2 regions of the Arthrobacter sp. 01N444 genome follow, and region 2 is predicted to be linked to the other one. Evidence: riboswitches for the same ligand, from Rfam matches in the RefSeq annotation. Region 2 holds a riboswitch; the other holds the start of a gene.
What was found. A riboswitch is a leader RNA that binds a small molecule or an ion and turns the genes downstream of it on or off. The one in region 2 is predicted to bind glycine.

Region 1 (10,113 bases), on a different contig from region 2:
ATGCGCCACAACGCCGAAATGACAGGTGCCACAGTGATCGACCGGGTCTCCGTCCTGGTCACCCACCTGTCCTCGATCGTCGCGGCGAACGCTGCCCGGCTGCTGTCCCGCGAGGACGTCCGGGTGCTGACCGAGGGCGTGCGCAAGCAGAGCCCCTCCGCCGTCGACGAACTGACCCCGGCCCTGCTATCCCTCGCCGAGCTGCAGCGCGTCCTCCAGGGCCTGCTGGATGAGCAGGTGCCCATCAACGACCTCGCCCGGATCTACGAGGCCCTCACGCTCCGCGCCAAGATTTCCACGGATCCGGAATCGCTCGTGGAAGCCGCCCGGCAGGCCCTGGGCCCCGCCCTCACGGCCAAGTTCATGGACGGCGAGGTGCTCAACGTCATCATGATCGACCCCGTCCTGGAACAACACATGCTCGAGGACATGCGGCCCGCGGAGGGCGGCAGCCAGATCGTCATGGGGCAGGAACGGCTCGACGCCGTCCTGCGCTCGGTGCGGTCCGCCGTCGACGCCGCGGCCGCCGCCAACCGCCAGGCCGTGCTTGTCTGTGCACCCGCGCTCCGGCCCGCCATCTACCGCCTCGTCGGGGCGCAGCCGGGATCCGTGCCCGTGTTGTCCTACCGCGAGGTGACCTCCGCCAACGTCCGGATCGAAACAGTAGGAGTGGTGCGCCATGCCGAACCGCTATCGGCTTAAGGGAGCCTCGCTCGAGGAAATCCGCCGCAAGGCGGAACAGCTGTACGGTCCGGCGGCCCGGATCGTGTCCGCCGAACGCGTCAGCAGCCCCGGAATCGCCGGCCTCTTCGCCCAGGACCGCTACGAGGCCATGATCGAGCTCCAGTCCAAACACGAGGTCGTCACCGGCGAGGTAGTGCCTGACGCCGACATCCTGGCCGGGGCCGATTCCGGCCCGGCGACTGGTGGTCCCGCCGGGGAGACCACCGCCGGGGAGACCACCGCCGGGGCGGCTTCCGCGGGCACTGTTCCGGGCACCGTTCCGGGCGCCGGGACCCCCGCCGGGAAGTACGACGCCGGAGCCGCGGCGGCAGCACCGGCCCCGCCGGCGGCCCGGACCGCAGCGCAGGCGGGCCCGGCCGGAGGGCCGGCACGGCCCGCCGCCCCGACCCATCACCTGCAGGGCGCCGCCATCGCCGCACTCCTGGAGGAGGCGGACGCCGCCGAGCTGAGCCTGCACCGGCCCGCTCCTGCCGGTGTGTCCACCGAATCGCGGGACTTCGCCGAGCTGCTGGAACAGCTCGGTACCGGGCTCCGGACCCCCACAGATCCGCCCGCCGCAGCGCCCGCCGCCGACGTCGGGAGCCCCGCGCACCCGGCGGCGGCCGTTGCCGGCGCCGTCGTGCACCCGTCCGCCGTCGCGCCGGGCAACGCTGCGGGTGCCCCGGCTCCGGGTCCGCTGACCGGCGTCGGCGATCTCGTGCTCCTGATCGGGCTGGGGGAGGACGCGATGGATACCGCCCTGGCCATGTCCATGGCCTCCGGAGGTGCCGATGTGCGCACCGCCGGTGAGCTCTCCGCCTATGGCCACCTGCACGTCGACGGACGCCAAAGTGCCACGGCCGCGCGCGCCCATGCCGTGGTGACGGAGCGCACCGTCCTGGTGGCGTTCGGACTGGGCAAAGCCCGCAACGCCCTGGCCCGGGTGCCGTCCGTGGCGGCGCTCTCCGCCGACCAGGTCTGGGTTGTGGTCGATGCCGGACGCAAGCACGAGGACACGGCGCGTTGGGTCGGCGTGCTGTCCGCCCAGCTCAACGTGACCGCGGTAGCGGTGGTCGGCGCCTCGGAGACCGGGTCGCCTGAAAGCGTCAATGGCCTGGGACTGCCCGTGGGCTGGATCGACGGGCGCCCCGCCGGGCCCGAACCGACATGGCAGAACCGGCGGGAATCGTACGATGCTCCCCGGACTGAAGGGTAGATTGAGAGGATGCTGGTACTTACACGCAAGCCGGGCGAACAGATCATGATCGGCGACGGCATCGTCATCACTGTTCTGGAAGGCCGCGGCGACGGTGTTCGGATAGGCATTGAGGCGCCCCGCGGTGTGCCGATCCAGCGCCGGGAAGTCATCGAAGCCATCGCGGCGGCGAACCTCGCGGCGGCGGAAGCGGGCCCGGACGCCGAGGAAGCGCTGCGCGGCCTCATGCCGCCGCGCGCCACTCCCGCCGACGGCTGAGGACCCGCACCGGATCAGACATGGTCCCCGCCGAGATACTGGGCCAGGAGCGGCTGGGCTGAACGCCGGAGCACGGCGAGGGACCGCTCCAGGTTTCCTCCCATGGTCAGCTGGTCCAGAAGCCCGGCCGTACCCGCCGGGCCGGCGCGTCCCGGCATCGGGAGGCTCCGCAGCGCGTCCTCATTCACGCTGGAAGCCTCGCCCAGCCGGGCCAGGAGTGCGTGCAGGGCGTCCAGATGCTCGCGCAGGATCTCGGGCCATGGCCCGGCGGGCGCGGCCGCAATCAGTTCGACGAGCGTGGTCTGTGCCGGCAGGCCCCATTGGGCCGCCACGGCAGCGGACTCGACGCTCCGGGCCAGGGCTTCGAAGCGCAGGCGGTCCAGCACGGTTTCAATCTCGGAGGCCATGAAGCTCAGCCATTCCAGATTCCCGGCCACGACGTGCAGGCGCTGCGTTTCCAGCCTGAAGAGGAGTAGCTCCAGCTGCCGCCGCTCCTGCCACAGTGCCGCGGAGAGATCACTTGCGCTCATGTGCCCCATTCTCTTTCCGCCCCGTGAATCACAGCTTCGGGGCGGTCACCGCATTTTTCGCACAGCTTTTCCCTGAGGGTACACGCAGATCTTGGAACAGGTGATAGGTTTCCTCCATGGGTGCTGCGCCCTACTTGCGAACGCTGACTCCAATGGGGGGGAGCACCGGTCGGTTTTGGGTGCGGCTCTCGGCGTTTTAAGGGTCGAGGACCCTTCGGATCCGGTCTCATGGGGGGACACAGTATTGAATCGCGTGGAACGCAACGAGATGGTCACGCAGCACCTTCCGCTGGTGGGGTATCTCGTCTCAGATTTGTGCTCGAAGGCGTCACACCTTTCTCGCGATGACTTGGCGTCAGCCGGCGCTATTGCCCTGATTACCTCGGCCGATTCGTTCGATCCAGGCCTCGGGGTGCCGTTCGGCGCTTTCGCGCGCCGGCGCATCCTTGGCGCCTTCGCAGACGAGATGCGGGCCAGCGACTGGGCCACCCGATCCGCCCGCCGCCGGATCAAGGAAACCATGTCCGTGCAGGAAACCCTGGCGTCCGCCCTGGGCCGCACCCCCACAGTGGACGAGATCGCCTCTGCCCTGGGCGTCCAGCAGAGCGTTGTGGAGGCCGCGCTCGCGGATGCCTCGCGCACATTGACGCCCCTCGACGAGGCCGTGGTGGACACCCTGGCCGCCGAAACCCTCACCCCGGAACACTCCGTGCTCGCGGACGAACGGCTCCAGTACCTTCGGGCCGCCGTGAAATCCCTTCCGGAACGGATGCGCTACGTGGTGGAGGAGATCTATTTCGGAGACCGCACGGTCAAAGACCTGGCCGCGGAACTCGGATCCACGCACGCAGCGGTGTCCCAGCAGCGTTCGGAAGCCATCCGGCTCATGCGCGACGGCCTGAGCGCCCACTACGCCGACGACCCCGAGCAGCCGTTCCAGCCCCAGTCCAGGATTACCCCGAGGCGGCGCAACGACTACCTCACCCAGCTGTCCGAATCCACCTCCGGCGGCATCACACGGGCCGTGTTCCCGCGTGGGCCCATCCTCAACGAGGCCGTCTAAACCGCCCCCAAAACGGTTAGTAAGCCGACTTAGTAAGCTGACCGAGAAATTCCTCCCAGAAGCATCGCGGCCCGGCGCCGCGCTGCGGTAGCGTCGGAAGCATCGGCCGGGGTGCCAGCAATGGCATGCGCGGCCCGCACGGCACCGGTTCTATCGAGGAGGATTCATGAAAGCATCACCAACATTGACGACCAACCTGCAGGCAGTACTGGTGGACCTGATCGAACTCCACGTTCAGGGCAAGCAGGCACACTGGAACATCGTCGGGACCAACTTCAGGGACCTTCACCTCCAGCTGGATGAAATCATCGACGCCGCCCGGGGATTCGCGGATGACCTTGCCGAGCGCATGCGTGCCCTCCACGCCCTCCCGGACGGCCGAAGCTCCACGGTTTCCAAGTCCACCGCACTGGCCGAGTTCCCGAAGGGCCTGATCAACACGAAGGACGCCATCGAGCGGATTGTCGCCGCGCTTGAGGCGGCCGTCGGCACCATGCGCAAGGTCCATGACGAAGTGGACGAGGAAGATCCCACCACCGCGGATCTGCTGCACGAGTTCATCGCCAAGTTTGAGCAGTACGCCTGGATGGTGAATGCCGAGACCATGCGGGCCACCGCCAGCGTGACCACCCCGGACAGTAAGTAGGGACCGGCTCCCACCAGCCCCCCAAGAAACAGCAGCGTCCGGCGCCGGGAGGATACCCGGCGCCGGACGCTGCTGTTTATGGGCTGGAACCCCTTCGTGCTGACGACGGCGTGACGCTGACGGCGGCCGCTGAGCCCTATTGGGCCTTCGGCACCGACCGCAGGACGACGGCGGCCAGGACGCAGGCCCCGGACATCAGGACCAGTGCAATGGACGCAGTGACGTGCACGCCCGAGTCGAAGGCGGTGCGCGCGGCCGCCGTCACCGCCTCGGCCAGGGGCGCCGGAAGCATCCGGGCCAGATCCACAGCGCCGGCCAGGGTTTCACCGGCCTGGCTGGTGGCCGCCGCCGGGGCGAGTTCGGACACGCCCGCGGGAAGCCGGAGGTTGCCCTGGTAGGAGGCCGTCAGGATTGAGCCGAGAATCGCCGTACCCAGCAGGGACCCCACTTCGTAGCCCGTCTCGGAGATAGCGGCGGCTGCCCCTGCCTTGTCGGCGGGCGCCGCACCCAGGATCAGGTCATTGGAGATCGTCTCCGCGGCCCCCACCCCCAGGCAGAGCACCAGCAGGGCGGCAAGGAGCAGCGACGGGCCCTGGCTGTGGTCGCCGAATGCCACCACGAAATAGCCCGCCGCGCTCAGCAGCAGGCCGCCGGCCACCACAAAGCCGGGCCGCACCTTGCGCACCAGCGGGACCACGAGCAGCCCCGCTACAACCGTGGCGATGAGGGCCGGGACCATGGCGACGCCGGAGGCCGAGGGGGACTGGCCCTCCAGCAGCTGCAGGTGCTGGGCCAGGAAGAGAATGAAGCCGTTGAAGGAGAACAGTGCCAGGACGTTGGCCACAATGGCCGTACTGAAGATCCGGTTGCCAAACAGGCTGACGTCGAGCATCGGCGCGGTGCTGTGGTCTGTCCTGTGGATACGGGCAAGCGCGCGTTGCCGCCGGATGAACACATAGCCCATGAGCAGGCCGGTTCCGATACTCGCGAAGGCCTCGGGAGCCGGCCCGTGGGTGGCAAGGGCTTTGATCCCGTAGACCACCGGCACCATGACCAGCAGGGACAGGGCAATGCTGGGCACGTCCACCCGGCCCGGCTTCGGATCGCGGGATTCCGGGATCAGCGCCGGCCCGAGCAGCAGCAGCGGCAGGATGATCGGCACCGCGACCAGCAGGACGGCGCCCCACCAGAAGTTTTCCACCAGCCAGCCGCCGACAATCGGGCCGAGGGCGGCGCCGCCGGAGAAGCCGGCGGCCCAGATCGCCACCGCCAGCCTGCGCCGGTTGGGCTGCGGAAAGATGTTCCGGATCAGCGACAGCGTGGATGGCATCAGCATGGCGCCGAACAGGCCAAGCCCGGCGCGGCCGGCGATCAGCCATTCCGCACTCGGCGCGAACGCCGTCACGGCGGACACCGCGGCAAAGCCTGCGCTGCCCACGAACAGCAGCCGGCGCCGGCCGATCCTGTCGCCCAGGGAACCCATCGCGACCAGGAGTCCGGCCAAGACCAGGGGATAGGCATCGACGATCCAGAGCAGTTCGACGCCGGAGGCGGTCAGGCTGCTGGCGATGGCCGGCAGGGCGAACGTGAGCGCGGTGTTGTCCACGGCCACGAGCAGGACGGGGAACATCAGCAGGGCCAGCGCCACCCAGTCACGCCACGGTGCCCGGGGCCCGGTGGCCGCAGGAGTGCTGGTGGCTACGGTGATCGATGAAATGCTCATAAGGATAACTGTACCGTCTGGACGGTACAGTTAAGAAATGCGCTCGCGGACAGGCATGATGGGAGGCATGCCCAGGAAACCCGTCGCCCGCGAGGCCGTCCTCGATGCCTTCGAATCCCTGCTCATCGAAGTCGGTGAACGCGCCGCGACGCTGGACGCCGTCGCGCGCCGGGCCGGCGTCTCCAAGGGCGGCCTGCTCTACCATTTTCCGACGAAAGAGGCCATGATCGCGGTCCTGCTGGAACGGCTGGACCGGCTCCTGGCTGCCGATGTTGCGGCCATGGCGGCAGCCCCGGAAGGGGCGGCGGCGTACTTCATCAAGTCCTCGGTGTGGGCGGACACGCCCATGGACCGGGTCTTCGTGGCGGCCACGCGGCTCGCCGAGGTGGCACACGGGGAAACGCTCCGCCGCTTCGCCGCCGGCCAGGCGAGCTGGCTGGAACTGCTGGCGGCCGACGTCGGGCCCGCCATGGCGAAGGCCGTCCTGTGCATGGGGGACGGGCTGTACTTCAACGCCATGCTGGCGCGGGGTCCCGGCGGGCCGCCGCCGGAAGTCGAGGCGGACGTCCAGAGCCTCCTGGCCGCCGTCGAGCGCCTGCGCGGCTGAAGCCCACACCCACCCCCTCCGACCCTCTACTCCCCGCCGAATTCGCCGGAAGCGTTCGAGTACGCCGGAAAGTTGCGGCGACTCCGGGGCTTTCCGGCGAATTCGCGCCGCCGGATTCGCCGCCGGGTGGCTCGTGGCCCGTAACCTGGGTCCGCCGCCGGGAGGGAGTTTGCGGACGCGCGCCCGGCATAGGACAATGAGAGCTGTGACTGTAGTCACCCCCGATTGAACACCTAATTAAATACGCCTTTGATCTGCGGCGGGAGAGTCCTGCAAGTAGGTACAAGCAGGCGCCGTAGGAGCAAACCCTCCCCAGGAATCTCTCAGGCCCATGTACCGCCGCGGCAAGGCATCTCTGGAAAGTAGCAGGCGTGTCCCGGACATGCTGTGCTCACCGACGGTGCAAGCGGAGCCCTGAAACGCGGGCTGCGCGGAAACTCTCAGGTCCAATACAGAGCGGGGAGGAACCCGAATCAATGTGGCGTACCCTGCGCCGCCTGAGTTATGGAGTTCCTTGTGACTGTTACCCCAGCCTCCACGTCCTTCGTTGACCGGCATATCGGCGCGCGCCGCCAGGCCGACGTCGACGCCATGCTGAAGGCTGTCGGCTACGACACCGTCGACGCCCTGGTGGACACCGCCGTTCCGAAGGACATCCGCCAGGACGCCGACCTCGCGCTCGCCGCGGCCCTGAGCGAGGTCGAAGTCCTCGCCGAGCTGCGCAAGCTGGCGTCGAAGAACAAGACTGCCGTGCAGATGATCGGGCAGGGCTACTACGACACGCTCACCCCGCCGGTGATCCGCCGCAACATCCTCGAAGCCCCGGCCTGGTACACCGCGTACACGCCCTACCAGCCGGAGATCTCCCAGGGCCGGCTGGAGGCGCTGCTGAACTTCCAGACCATGGTCCAGGACCTGGTCGGCCTGCCGATCGCCAACGCCTCCCTGCTGGATGAAGCCACCGCCGTGGCCGAGGCCGTGCTGATGATGCGCCGCGCGAATAAGAACAAGACGGCGCACGACGGCAAGACCGTCCTCGACGCCGACTGCCTGCCCCAGACCATCGCGATCGTCAAGGGCCGCGCCGAGGCCCTCGGCTTCGAGGTCGAGGTCGCCGACCTCTCCAAGGGCCTGCCCGACGGCGTCATCAACGGCGTCGTCCTGCAGCAGCCGGGCGTCTCCGGCCGCGTGTTCGACCACACCGCCGTGATCGCCGACGCCAAGGAACGCGGCGCCCTCGTCACCGTCGCGGCAGATCTCCTCTCCCTGACCCTGATCACGTCCCCGGGCGAGCAGGGCGCTGACATCGCCGTCGGATCCGCCCAGCGCTTCGGCGTGCCGCTGTTCTTCGGCGGACCGCACGCTGCCTACATGGCCGTCCAGAAGGGGCTCGAGCGCTCCATGCCCGGCCGCCTCGTGGGTGTCTCCAAGGACAACGCCGGCGTTCCCGCCTACCGCCTGGCCCTGCAGACCCGCGAGCAGCATATCCGCCGCGAGAAAGCCACCTCCAACATCTGCACCGCCCAGGCCCTGCTGGCCATCGTGGCTTCCTTCTACGCCGTCTACCACGGCCCGGACGGGCTGAAGGCAATCGCCCAGTCGGTCCACGTCCACGCGAAGACCATCGCCGCCTCCCTGAAGGCCGCCGGCCTGGATGTGCTGCACACCTCCTTCTTCGACACCATCACCGTCTCCGTGCCGGGCCGGGCAGCTGAGATCATCGCGGCAGCCGACGCCAAGGGCGTCAACCTGCGCGCCATCGACGCCGACACCGTCGGCATCTCCGCCGACGAGGCCACGACGGTTGCCGTCGTCGCCGACGTCATAGCCGCGTTCGGCGCGTCCGTGACTGCCGCGGCTGCAGGCACGGACACTGCGTTCGGCCTGGACCCCGCCGTCGAGCGCACCTCCGACTACCTGCAGCACCCGGTGTTCAACACGCACCGTTCCGAGACCCAGTTGCTGCGCTACATCCGTCGCCTCTCGGACCGCGACCTTGCCCTGGACCGGACCATGATCCCGCTGGGGTCGTGCACCATGAAGCTGAACGCCACCGCCGAGATGGAAGCCATCTCCTGGCCGGAGTTCGCCTCCATCCACCCGTTCGCCCCGGAATCCCAGACCGCCGGCTGGCGTGAACTGATCGAGGACCTCGAAGGCCAGCTGACCGAGATCACCGGCTACGACCAGGTCTCCATCCAGCCCAACGCCGGTTCCCAGGGCGAGCTCGCCGGGCTGCTGGCGATCCGCGGCTACCACCTCTCCCGCGGCGATGCCCAGCGCAACGTCTGCCTGATCCCGGCCTCCGCGCACGGCACCAACGCCGCCTCCGCCGTGCTGGCCGGCATGAAGGTCGTGGTCGTGGCCACGGCTTCGGACGGCACGATCGACCACGCGGACCTGACCGCCAAGATCGAGCTGCACAAGGATGCGCTGTCCTGCATCATGATCACCTACCCGTCCACGCACGGGGTGTACGACGCCGATGTCCGCGAGGTATGCGACGCGGTCCACGCCGCCGGCGGCCAGGTCTACATCGACGGCGCCAACCTCAACGCCCTGGTCGGGCTGGCCCAGCCCGGCATGTTCGGCGGCGACGTCTCGCACCTGAACCTGCACAAGACTTTCTGCATCCCGCACGGCGGCGGCGGACCGGGCGTCGGCCCGGTCGCGGCCAAGGCGCACCTGGCCCCGTTCATGCCGGGCAACGCTGCTGATCCCGCCAACGGCGCCGACGGCACCCCGATCTCCGCCTCCCGCTACGGCTCGGCCGGCGTGCTGCCGATCTCCTGGGCCTACGTGAAGCTGATGGGCGGCCGCGGCCTCACCGAGGCGACCAAGTCCGCGCTGCTCGCGGCGAACTACATCGCGGCCCGCCTCAACGACTCCTTCCCGGTGCTCTACACCGGCGAAGGCGGCCTGGTGGCCCACGAGTGCATCCTGGACCTGCGCGAACTCACGGCCAAGACCGGCGTGACCGCCGAGGACGTGGCCAAGCGCCTGATCGACTACGGCTTCCACGCCCCCACCCTGGCGTTCCCGGTGGCCGGCACCCTGATGGTGGAGCCCACCGAATCCGAGGACCTGGGCGAGATCGACCGCTTCATCACGGCCATGGTCGCCATCCGCGCCGAGATCGACCAGGTGGCCAACGGCGATTTCACCGTGGAGCACAGCCCGCTGCGCAACGCCCCGCACACCGCCGCTGCCGTGATCAGCACCGACTGGACCCGCGAGTACCCGCGTGAGCAGGCCGTCTTCCCGGTCCACACGCTCAAGCAGGACAAGTACTTCCCGCCCGTCGGCCGCATCGACGGCGCAGCCGGGGACCGCAACCTGATCTGCTC
Region 2 (10,113 bases):
CTGAGCCTGGTGGCTGAGCCGGGGCAGACGGTGGCCATTGTGGGTCCGACGGGCGCGGGCAAGACCACCCTGGTGAACCTGATGATGCGCTTCTACGAGCTCGACTCCGGGCGGATCACGCTCGACGGCGTGGACGTCACCGCGATGACCCGCGACGGGCTGCGCTCGCGGATGGGCATGGTGCTGCAGGACACCTGGCTGTTCGGCGGGACCATCCGGGACAACATCGCCTACGGCCGGCCCGGCGCCTCGGAGGACGAGATCCTGGAGGCCGCCCGGGCGACGTACGTGGACCGTTTCGTCCGGTCCCTGCCGGAGGGCTACGACACCGTGCTCGATGACGAAGGCGGCAACGTCTCCGCCGGCGAGAAGCAGCTGCTGACCATCGCCCGGGCGTTCCTGGCCCGCCCGTCCGTGCTGATCCTGGACGAGGCCACGAGCTCGGTGGACACCCGGACTGAAGTGCTGGTGCAGAAGGCGATGAGTGCGCTGCGGTCCGACCGGACGTCGTTTGTCATTGCCCACCGGCTCTCCACCATCCGCGACGCCGACCTCATCCTGGTGATGGAGGCCGGGCAGATCGTGGAGCAGGGGACGCATGCCTCATTGTTGGAGGCCGGCGGGGCGTACGCCGCGCTGTACGCGGCGCAGTTCGCGGCTCCGGTGGCGGAGGTCTAAGGGGCGAAGGCGCTCAGGGGTTGGTTCTCAAGTTGATGATCCGGAGTGCGACAGGTTCGCCTCATCGGTCTCAGCCGAAGGCGGTAGGAAACGATCTTGCCATGTTGATGTCGGCCCCATGCCGATTGGCTGACGAGACCCTGCGGCTCACGAGGGCCCCATCCGCAGCCTGGCTCAGTGAACTGCCGACGACGAGGGCCAGGCCGTTCGACCCGGCCCCCGTATCACGAAAGGGTTAGTGCAGTGCGCCAATATGCGAAGGAAGCTTGATTCCCAAACGTTCAAATCGCTTGGTAAATGCGGCCTCACCGCCTTCCATGATCTGGCATACAGCGCTTCGGACATCCTTTCTTTCAAGTGCTCCAGTCGCATGGATGGATGTCGTTTGAGCGGATCTTTGGAGGACGATGACGTTCTCAGCGTTTCCGTTCACCACAATGTTCGCGTTGTGGGTGACCACGATGACTTGACGGCAATTTTTGATTGAGCGCAAGGTGCCAACAACCAAGGAATAGATGAGCTGGTTCTCGAGATCGTCTTCCGGTTGGTCCAGAATGAGCGGCTCCGTTCCCATGCTTAGAACGAAGGCAAGCAGCGCTGCCGTTCGTTGTCCAGGGGACCCCTCGGAAATGGGGCTCCAGGGAGATTTGTCGTCGGACTTGTATCGCACGTGGACTGAATCCTCGGGAAACCACGTGTCGATCTCGTGCAAGTCGGACCGAGACAGGCTCCGGATGTGATCAACTAGCCTTCCGTCGATTTTTTTGCCATTGAAAAGAGACTCAACCTCGCTGCCGCCGGCTAGATCGATAGTTGCCTTCTTGAGCCCCTCAACTTTTATGGCAAATTGCGGAGCTCGACCGTCAGGGATGCCTTTGAAGAAACCCTCTGCACTAAAGGCCTTTTCGAAGGCTGACTCCTTTTTCAGGAGTCGTCGCCAGTTGATCTCCAGCTCCGAACTGTTGCCCATGGAGTGAAGTCGAACTTCTACGTTCGGAGTCGAAGCCTCCAGTGAAGCTAAGTATTCAGATCGACGAAGCGATAGATCCTGCCGACTTCGTACAAGAGCCGCTCGTTGTTCCCGGATTTTCGGTTCGATATCAGCGAGCAACTTTTTCGCCTGGTCGATGTCGGCTTGTTCTTTGCGTGCCTCATTCGCCTGGTCCGTCCATGCGGAGACTTGGGTCAGAGTCTCAAGTAGGGATACTGATGACTGCCCTCCGGCTTCGTCGGCTATCCGTTGCTGGATGCGCGCTACGCGACCCACAAGATCGGCGTTTTTCGCTGCTTCTCGTAATCCACTGAGCGTATTGTCGATCTGTTTATTCAACGCTTCGATGAAATTGCAAGTATCGGACATGGCGAGGAGGCTTGCGTCTACAGCGTCAGCGAGAGTCTCATCTTCCTTGAGGACGCTGTCCTGAAGAGCCGGGGAAATCTGAAGTTTACTCTGGAGCCCTTGAATCAGTGCGGCGAATTCCTGCGACTCATCCAAGGCTCGGTTCAGAACCGCAGCGACATCTTGAAGTTTTCGGAGTTCAAGGACTTCCGGCGAAGTTGAAAGTGTCTCGGCAGCAGAAATTCGACGTTCAAGGTCCTGGATCTGACCAGCAATTCGGGCGCCGTCCGCAATCAGGTCGCGGTAGCCGTCTGCCTCAGCGACCAGCTTGCGGTACTCATCTCGGATTCGCTGATTTTCACTCGACCAGGATGCAAAGTTAACTTCAGGCGCTGCGTCAATAATTCCGAGAAGTGCCTGCGGCTCTTTAGCAAGTTCGAAAATCTGTTTTTGACTGTAAATTCTTATAGGGAATCTAGTCTTGATGTCGCCAGGTACGTCCTTCCAGGATCCGTCACAAATCTCTCCGACTTTGGTCCCCTGCGTCTCATCCCATGAGATTCGATACGTGTGGCCGTCCTTGAGGTAGGTCACTTCTGGAGGGCCCTGCTTCGACCACGCGCGGTGCTCGCCGCTCGTCCTTCCATGTGGAGAAAACCACTGAAGGTCATCCGCAAGCTCCGAAGGGAGCTCCCCAAAGCGATCTAAAGCAACTCGAATCAGTTCAACCGCGGTGGATTTTCCAACACCTCGGCCGCCGATGATTGTATTCAGCCACGGATTGAACTTCAGCTCGGTATCACCGAATTTTATTCCAGTGATGCGTGCGTGCGGGCTATCGGCCATATTCCCGTGGGAGTCAGAGGGCCTGATTGCATTCGGTCCGTCAGAGAGCGCGTTGCGAATGCCCGCAAGCGAAGGGTTTTCCATTTTTACCCAAGTGAAGTGGGTGCCGGGGTACTTAGCCGTTTCTTCCGCGGGGCACGCGCTTCCATCAAGATGGTGCGCGTCAGATCCTAGAACGCGGACCAACTTTCGGAAACCGGCCAGGTCAAACTTGGTTTCTGGGTCGGTAGTCTCAATTGCGAAGATTGGAGCATTCTTCTCGACCTCCGCCAGTCCGGTGGAAGTCTGGCCCAGGAGTCCAGCGGGACCGTCGGCATGTGCTGGGATAGCGAGGCCGCCGTTGTCATGAATAATTCGCGCTACGTCGCTGATCGACTTCGGTGCTGCTTCGCGGCTATGTCCGTATTTACCGTCATAGCCTGCGAGGGTGAGGACCTTCGTGACGACGCTTGGTTGGGTGTCCGTGTCGAACACACCGAGAAGGTGGATTCCGGTGGCAACGGTGATTTCGACACCGGTAAGCAGCGCGATTTCACGATATGTACTCGGGGGAGCCGATTCCAGTCTTGGTCCTTCGGCTGGGCGCATGGCCTTGAGAGCTTCGCGTGCCTGATCTATGCCTTCGGCAGAGTTGTGGTCGGTTATTACGATGGCATCGATACCGGCGTCCATGTAGGTCTGGAGCCATTCCACGAAGGTTGGTTTGTTTGCGTTCGAGCCCCCTTCCTTCTCCGCACCGTAATCAAACGAAGCTGGTGAGTGGGCGTGGAAGTCCACCTTCCACCAACTGGCTCCAACATCTCTGTACATATTTCCCCCATCTAGGTCACTATCGAATTTCCGCGCTGATGCCAGTCGAACTCGGTGGTGGCATCGGAATCCCACCAATGTGATTCTATGGGTTGCACATTGCACCAATCGGACGCCAGCGACATATGCGGTGCGCCGAATGATTCAGGTACACAATGCTCCCCCAAGTTGTAGAGGACGCGGTTCCAGGAGGCGGGCAAGACCGATGCCAGCGGACTCTGCGCTCAGAAGGCGCCCAGAGGCGGTTATGGGTTGCTTGGCGTGCCGGACATATCATGAACCCACGCACCCCCTTACAGTTCAGATTGATCGGCGCTCACCTTGGGGGCCACCATCCGCAGAGGAGCGCCATTCATGTCATCTCGGAGCCTGGCTGCATTGGAGGCGACAGCCGCTGAAAAGGTTGGTCATTACACGGATCCTGCGCGTCACTTTGCGTTTTGGACTTACGACGTTCAGGGCGACATGGATGTTCCATTGAGTGCCGGAGACGTACTAGCGGCAAACCTCTTGAGCTTGCGGCTGACATGGAAGGAGGTTATTCCACTGTTTGCCGAGGGCTCGGGTTCTGAACAACGACTGCGTTTGGCGTTGGACGCGGCTCTTCGAGATCTCAAGGAGGCGAAACCGCTGGAGTCCTATGAGTCCTTGGACGCGCTCGAAGCGGCTGTCGGGAGCCTTGCGGCGGCCAACGACGCCACCACAGATGTGAAGAACTGGACTCCCGTGACCGTTTCGAAGGTGCTCCACCGTCGTCGACCGTCAATTGTTCCGATCAATGATTCTCGAGTCAGAAAGTTTTATGGCGTGAAGAAGACCGAATCGGTGCAGCTGCGAGCGGCACTTTGGAAAGACATTCGTGAGAACCAGGACTGGTTGCAGCCCCTTGCCGACAACACCAAAACGCCGGACGGTCGTCAGTTGAGCCTGCTGCGGTTGGCGGACATTCTCATTTGGAGCGCTTGAGGGAGAACATCCAACGGGGAACGCCCATGGTTCGATGCCGACACCTCACATCGCTAAGCGCCGGAACCGATGTGGAATATTACGACGAGCTCCTCGAATACTAGAAGACGGCGATGCTGTAGGTTTTCTCTCTGCACGTCTCGAAAGGTTGACGGATCTTGAGCAGGAATTTACGCGACTGCAGGGGGTAACCATGAGGCGGCACAGTGCTGCCGAGTGGGGCTCACTGGCTGAATAGCCCATTGAGGTAAGGGCGGCCCTTTGTCCGCTGTGGTGCCGCTGATGCTGGACGCCGGGACCGGCTCCGTGGTCAACGTCGCCTCCGAGGCCGGCCTGCGCGGGTCCGCCGCCGGTGCCGCCTACACCGCGTCCAAGCACGCCGTCGTGGGCCTGACCAAGAACTCGGCCGTGATGTACGGGCCGAAGGGCCTGCGCTTCAACGCCGTGGCCCCGGGCCCCACCATCACCAACATCGTGGCCACCTGGGGATCCCAGCTCGCGGCCGAACGCCTCGGCCCGCTGATGCAGGCCACCGTCCCCACGCCCGCCACCGCCGCGCAGCTCGCCGCGTCCATCACGTTCCTGCTCAGCGACGACGGCACCAACATCAACGGCGCCATCCTCGCCTCCGACGGCGGCTGGTCCGCGCTGTAAAGCACCTCACCAAACGGCAGGCGGGCGACGGCGGGAGGTCCCGCCGTCGCCCGCTGGATTGGGATCAAATCCGTGATTGCACCATCGGATCCGCTGGTGCAATCACGTCCACACGTCGCGGGTGAGTCCGGATTTTACGAAGACGGGAAGGTGGGCGCGTCCGGTCGCCGGCGAGCGGCAATGGATTTGGCACCCAGCCCCGCCGATGCGATGACTAGGGCCAGCAAGATTTTGGGAGCTGCTCCGCCCTCGGGTCCAAGTGTTACCGCCAAGATTTGCCGACTCATTAACAGCATCTCCTGCAGGTCGCCAGCCAGGATACGGGTCCCCAGGACGTAGTTGACCGAGATGAACAGGGCGGGAACCAACCACAACAGCGCAAGGTTCACGGCCCACACCGCGGTCCGCCGCGCAGGACGCAGGCCGCACCATGCCAGGGCGCAACCAACGAGGATGGCCGGAATCCAGTGAGCGATTGACGGCACTGTGACGGGGACGTTGATGTGCCCAACGAAGCCGACAACCCACTCCACCGTCCACGAAGCGAGCGGCACCGCCACGAGTCCGGCGGCCAATGCCGCCAGGCTCCGTGACCTCGAACAGAGCAGCAGGTGCGCCACGAGGGCCGCAGCGAGGGAGGCGGTCACGCCCGCGAGTAACCCGGCGAAGTACAGGCTCGCCGTTGTTCCGCCCGTCAAGCCGCCGTCAAGCACTGTGAAGGACTGGACGGCCGCCGTGCACTGAACCACAAGAACGCCGGCTGCCGCGCACCACGTCACCAGTCGCCGTCGGGCGGGAGACCAGATGCGCACCGCGAGTCCGGCCGCCGCACCTCCCACGGTAAGGAGGGCCACGATCGTGGTGAGTTCGTATTGGCTCAGCGGCAGTAACGACACGGGCATCTGGTCCGGAGCGACCTCTGCGCCCCACAAATTCTGCAACGGGAGCTGTGCGCCGGTCACCAGCCAAGGGCCCAAGCCGAGCAATCCTGCGAGGATCCCGATCAGCCACCCCCAAGCCGTGTCCCCGGCGGGAGTTAGGCTTCGTGGTCTGCTGGGAGCTGTCTGTTCCATCGCTTGATCCGGAAGGCTCACGGAGGCTCCTAGCGTATGAGCGCTCTGGGAGGGACGCGCACGAGAAAGTAAGTTATCCCGTCCAGAATAATGCACCGAATGGACTAACCCCCTGGGTCCGATCCACGAGGTGGACGACGACCTCTGGGACCGCGTGTTCCGGATCAACGTCACGGCCCTCATGCGCCTCACCCACGCAAGCGGACGACGGCGAAGAGCTCCCGCCGTCGTCCGCGGGAACGGCGACTCAATTGAAATAAATTTTGCATCCTGCCCGGGAACCGGATAAATTGTGAGCTGTGTCACCGACCAATGGCACAGCTTATGATCTGCGGCGGGAGAGTCCTGCCGGTACGTTCAGCAGGCGCCGTAGGAGCAAATCCTCCCCAGGAATCTCTCAGGCCCACGTACCGCCGCGGCAAGGCAACTCTGGAAAGCAGTCCGGGCAACCGGGCTCACCGACGGTGCAAGTGGCGCGCTGCTATCAGCAGGGCAAAACGGAAACTCTCAGGTCCAATACAGAGCGGGGAGGAACCCGAATCATCGTGGCGTCTTGATGCCACCTGAATTATGGAGTTCCTCTCATGACGGTTCAATCGTCCCCGTCCACCTTCGCAGACCGCCACATCGGCGCCCGCCGCCAGGCCGACATCGACACCATGCTCAAGGCCGTCGGCTACGACAGCGTTGATGGCCTCGTTGACAACGCGGTCCCCGATTCCATTCGCCAGGAAAAGCCCCTCACCCTGGACAGCGCCCTCAGCGAAGTCCAGGTGCTGGCCGAACTGCGCAAGCTCGCCTCCAAGAACAAGACGGCCGTGCAGATGATCGGCCAGGGCTACTACGACACCGTCACCCCGCCGGTGATCCGCCGCAACATCCTCGAAGCCCCGGCCTGGTACACCGCCTACACCCCGTACCAGCCGGAAATCTCCCAGGGACGCCTCGAGGCGCTGCTGAACTTCCAGACCATGGTCCAGGACCTCACCGCGCTCCCCGTCGCCAATGCGTCCCTCCTGGACGAGGCCACCGCGGTTGCCGAGGCCGTGCTTCTCATGCGCCGCGCCAACAAAAACAAGTCCGCTGCCGGGGCCAAGACCGTCCTCGACGCCGACTGCCTCCCGCAGACCATTGCCATCGTCAGGGGCCGAGCGGAGGCGCTGGGCTTCGAGGTGCAGGTCGCTGACCTCTCCGCCGGTCTGCCCGACGGCGACATCAACGGTCTCGTCCTCCAGCAGCCGGGCGTTTCCGGCCGGGTGTGGGACCAGTCCGGCGTGATCGCGGAGGCCAAAGAACGCGGCGCACTGGTCACCGTGGCGGCGGATCTGCTTGCCCTGACCCTGATCACCCCTCCGGGCGAGCAGGGGGCGGACATCGCCGTCGGCTCCACCCAGCGCCTGGGCGTGCCGCTGTTCTTCGGCGGCCCGCACGCCGCGTACATGGCGGTGCGCGAGGGCATGGAACGCACGCTCCCCGGCCGCATCGTCGGCGTCTCCAAAGACAACGCCGGCGTCCCGGCGTACCGCCTGGCCCTGCAGACCCGCGAGCAGCACATCCGCCGCGAGAAGGCCACGTCCAACATCTGCACCGCGCAGGCACTGCTGGCCATCGTGTCCTCGTTCTACGCCGTCTACCACGGCCCGGACGGACTGAAGGCGATCGCCGAGACCGTCCACAACAACACCCGCGCCCTCGCCGCCACGCTGAAGATCGCCGGCCGGGAACTGGCGAGTGAGTCCTTCTTCGACACCCTCACGGTCCGCGTCCCCGGCAAGGCCGCCAAGGTCATCGCCGCCGCCGAGGCCCGTGGCATCAACCTGCGGCTCATCGACGCGGACACAGTTGGCGTGTCCGTCGATGAAACCACGACGCCGGAGGTCCTCTCCGCGGTCGTCGTCGCCTTTGGCGCCGGTCCGGTGGTGGAGGCCAAGGGCTTCGAGCTGCCCGGGAGGGTGCTGCGCACCTCCGACTTCCTGCAGCATCCGGTCTTCAACACGCACCGCTCCGAAACCCAGCTGCTGCGCTACATCCGCAAGCTCTCGGACCGCGACCTCGCCCTGGACCGCACCATGATCCCGCTGGGCTCCTGCACCATGAAGCTGAACGCCACGGCCGAGATGGAAGCGATCTCCTGGCCGGAGTTCGCCTCCATCCACCCTTTCGCGCCGGACTCCCAGACCGAGGGCTGGCGGGAACTCGTCAGCGGCCTCGAAGCTGACCTCGCCGAAATCACAGGCTACGACCAGGTCTCCATCCAGCCCAACGCCGGATCCCAGGGCGAGCTCGCCGGCCTGCTGGCCATCCGCGGCTACCACCACTCCCGCGGGGAGGCCCAGCGCAACATCTGCCTCATCCCGGCCTCCGCGCACGGCACGAACGCGGCCTCCGCGGTGCTGGCCGGCATGAAAGTCGTGGTGGTGGCCACGGCTTCGGACGGCACGATCGACCACGCGGACCTGACCGCGAAGATCGAGGCGAACAAGGACGCGCTGTCCTGCATCATGATCACCTACCCGTCCACCCACGGGGTGTACGACGCCGACGTCCGCGAGGTCTGCGACGCGATCCACGCCGCCGGCGGCCAGGTCTACGTCGACGGCGCCAACCTCAACGCCCTCGTCGGGCTGGCCCAGCCGGGCAAGTTTGGCGGCGACGTCTCTCACCTGAACCTGCACAAGACCTTCTGCATCCCGCACGGCGGCGGCGGACCGGGCGTTGGCCCCGTGGCCGCCAAAGCGCACCTGGCGCCGTTCATGCCAGGGGACGCGAACAAGGTCGAACCGGGAAAGGGAGTTGCCATCTCCGCTTCGCGGTACGGATCTGCAGGTGTGCTGCCGATCTCCTGGACGTACGTGAAGTTGATGGGCGGCCAGGGCCTCACCGAGGCGACCAAGTCCGCGCTGCTCGCGGCGAACTACATCGCATCCCGGCTGGATGAGCACTTCCCGGTGCTCTACACGGGGGAGAGCGGCCTGGTGGCCCACGAGTGCATCCTGGACCTGCGTGAACTGACCGCCAGGACCGGCGTCACCGCCGAGGACGTGGCCAAGCGCCTCATCGACTTCGGCTTCCACGCCCCCACACTGTCCTTCCCCGTGGCGGGCACCCTCATGGTGGAGCCCACCGAGTCCGAGGACCTTGCGGAGATCGATCGCTTCATCGAGGCGATGATCACCATCCGCCAGGAGATCGACCAGGTCTCCAACGGCGATTTCACGGTGGAGAACTCCCCGCTGCGCAACGCACCCCACACGGCAGCCGCCGTCGTCAGCACCGACTGGACCCGCGAGTACCCGCGTGAGCAGGCCGCATTCCCCGTCCACACACTCAGGCAGGACAAGTACTTCCCGCCGGTCGGACGCATCGACGGCGCCGCCGGAGACCGCAACCTGGTCTGCTCCTGCCCGCCGCTTTCCGAATTCGAAAACTAAGGATTTTCTGATGAGTGAGAACTACACCGCTCTCTACGAGCAGCACAAAAAGGCCGGCGCCTCCTTCACGGACTTCGGCGGCTGGCAGATGCCGCTGAAGTACAGCTCCGAACTCGCCGAGCACCACGCCGTCCGCAACGCCGCGGGCCTGTTCGACCTCTCCCACATGGGCGAAGTCTGGGTCACCGGCCCGGACGCCGCGGCGTTCCTCGACTACGCCCTGGCCGGGAAGCTGTCGGCCGTGGCCGTCGGCAAGGCGAAGTACTCGCTGATCTGCCAGGAAGACGGCGGCATCATCGATGACCTCATCTCCTAC

Region 1: it holds a riboswitch for glycine, as region 2 does, so the genes downstream of both, gcvP (aminomethyl-transferring glycine dehydrogenase) here and gcvP (aminomethyl-transferring glycine dehydrogenase) in region 2, are expected to answer to the same signal.

Annotation. Positions count from the first base shown of each region.
Region 1 is NZ_JBFTRB010000022.1:67,483-77,595, forward strand. It holds gene AC1DKN_RS19340 (flagellar biosynthesis protein FlhA) at 1-702, shown strand, start outside; gene AC1DKN_RS19345 (hypothetical protein) at 680-1,939, shown strand; gene AC1DKN_RS19350 (carbon storage regulator) at 1,949-2,197, shown strand; gene flgN (flagellar export chaperone FlgN) at 2,212-2,727, opposite strand; gene AC1DKN_RS19360 (sigma-70 family RNA polymerase sigma factor) at 2,972-3,790, shown strand; gene AC1DKN_RS19365 (Dps family protein) at 3,957-4,436, shown strand; gene AC1DKN_RS19370 (MFS transporter) at 4,573-6,159, opposite strand; gene AC1DKN_RS19375 (TetR/AcrR family transcriptional regulator) at 6,227-6,766, shown strand; glycine riboswitch at 7,017-7,115, shown strand; glycine riboswitch at 7,117-7,231, shown strand; gene gcvP (aminomethyl-transferring glycine dehydrogenase) at 7,271-10,113, shown strand, end outside.
Region 2 is NZ_JBFTRB010000026.1:28,798-38,910, forward strand. It holds gene AC1DKN_RS20485 (ABC transporter ATP-binding protein) at 1-678, shown strand, start outside; gene AC1DKN_RS20490 (TrlF family AAA-like ATPase) at 914-3,673, opposite strand; gene AC1DKN_RS20495 (DUF6308 family protein) at 4,028-4,639, shown strand; partial or broken gene AC1DKN_RS20500 (SDR family oxidoreductase) at 4,907-5,293, shown strand; gene AC1DKN_RS20505 (hypothetical protein) at 5,428-6,255, opposite strand; glycine riboswitch at 6,692-6,789, shown strand; glycine riboswitch at 6,791-6,898, shown strand; gene gcvP (aminomethyl-transferring glycine dehydrogenase) at 6,951-9,797, shown strand; gene gcvT (glycine cleavage system aminomethyltransferase GcvT) at 9,808-10,113, shown strand, end outside.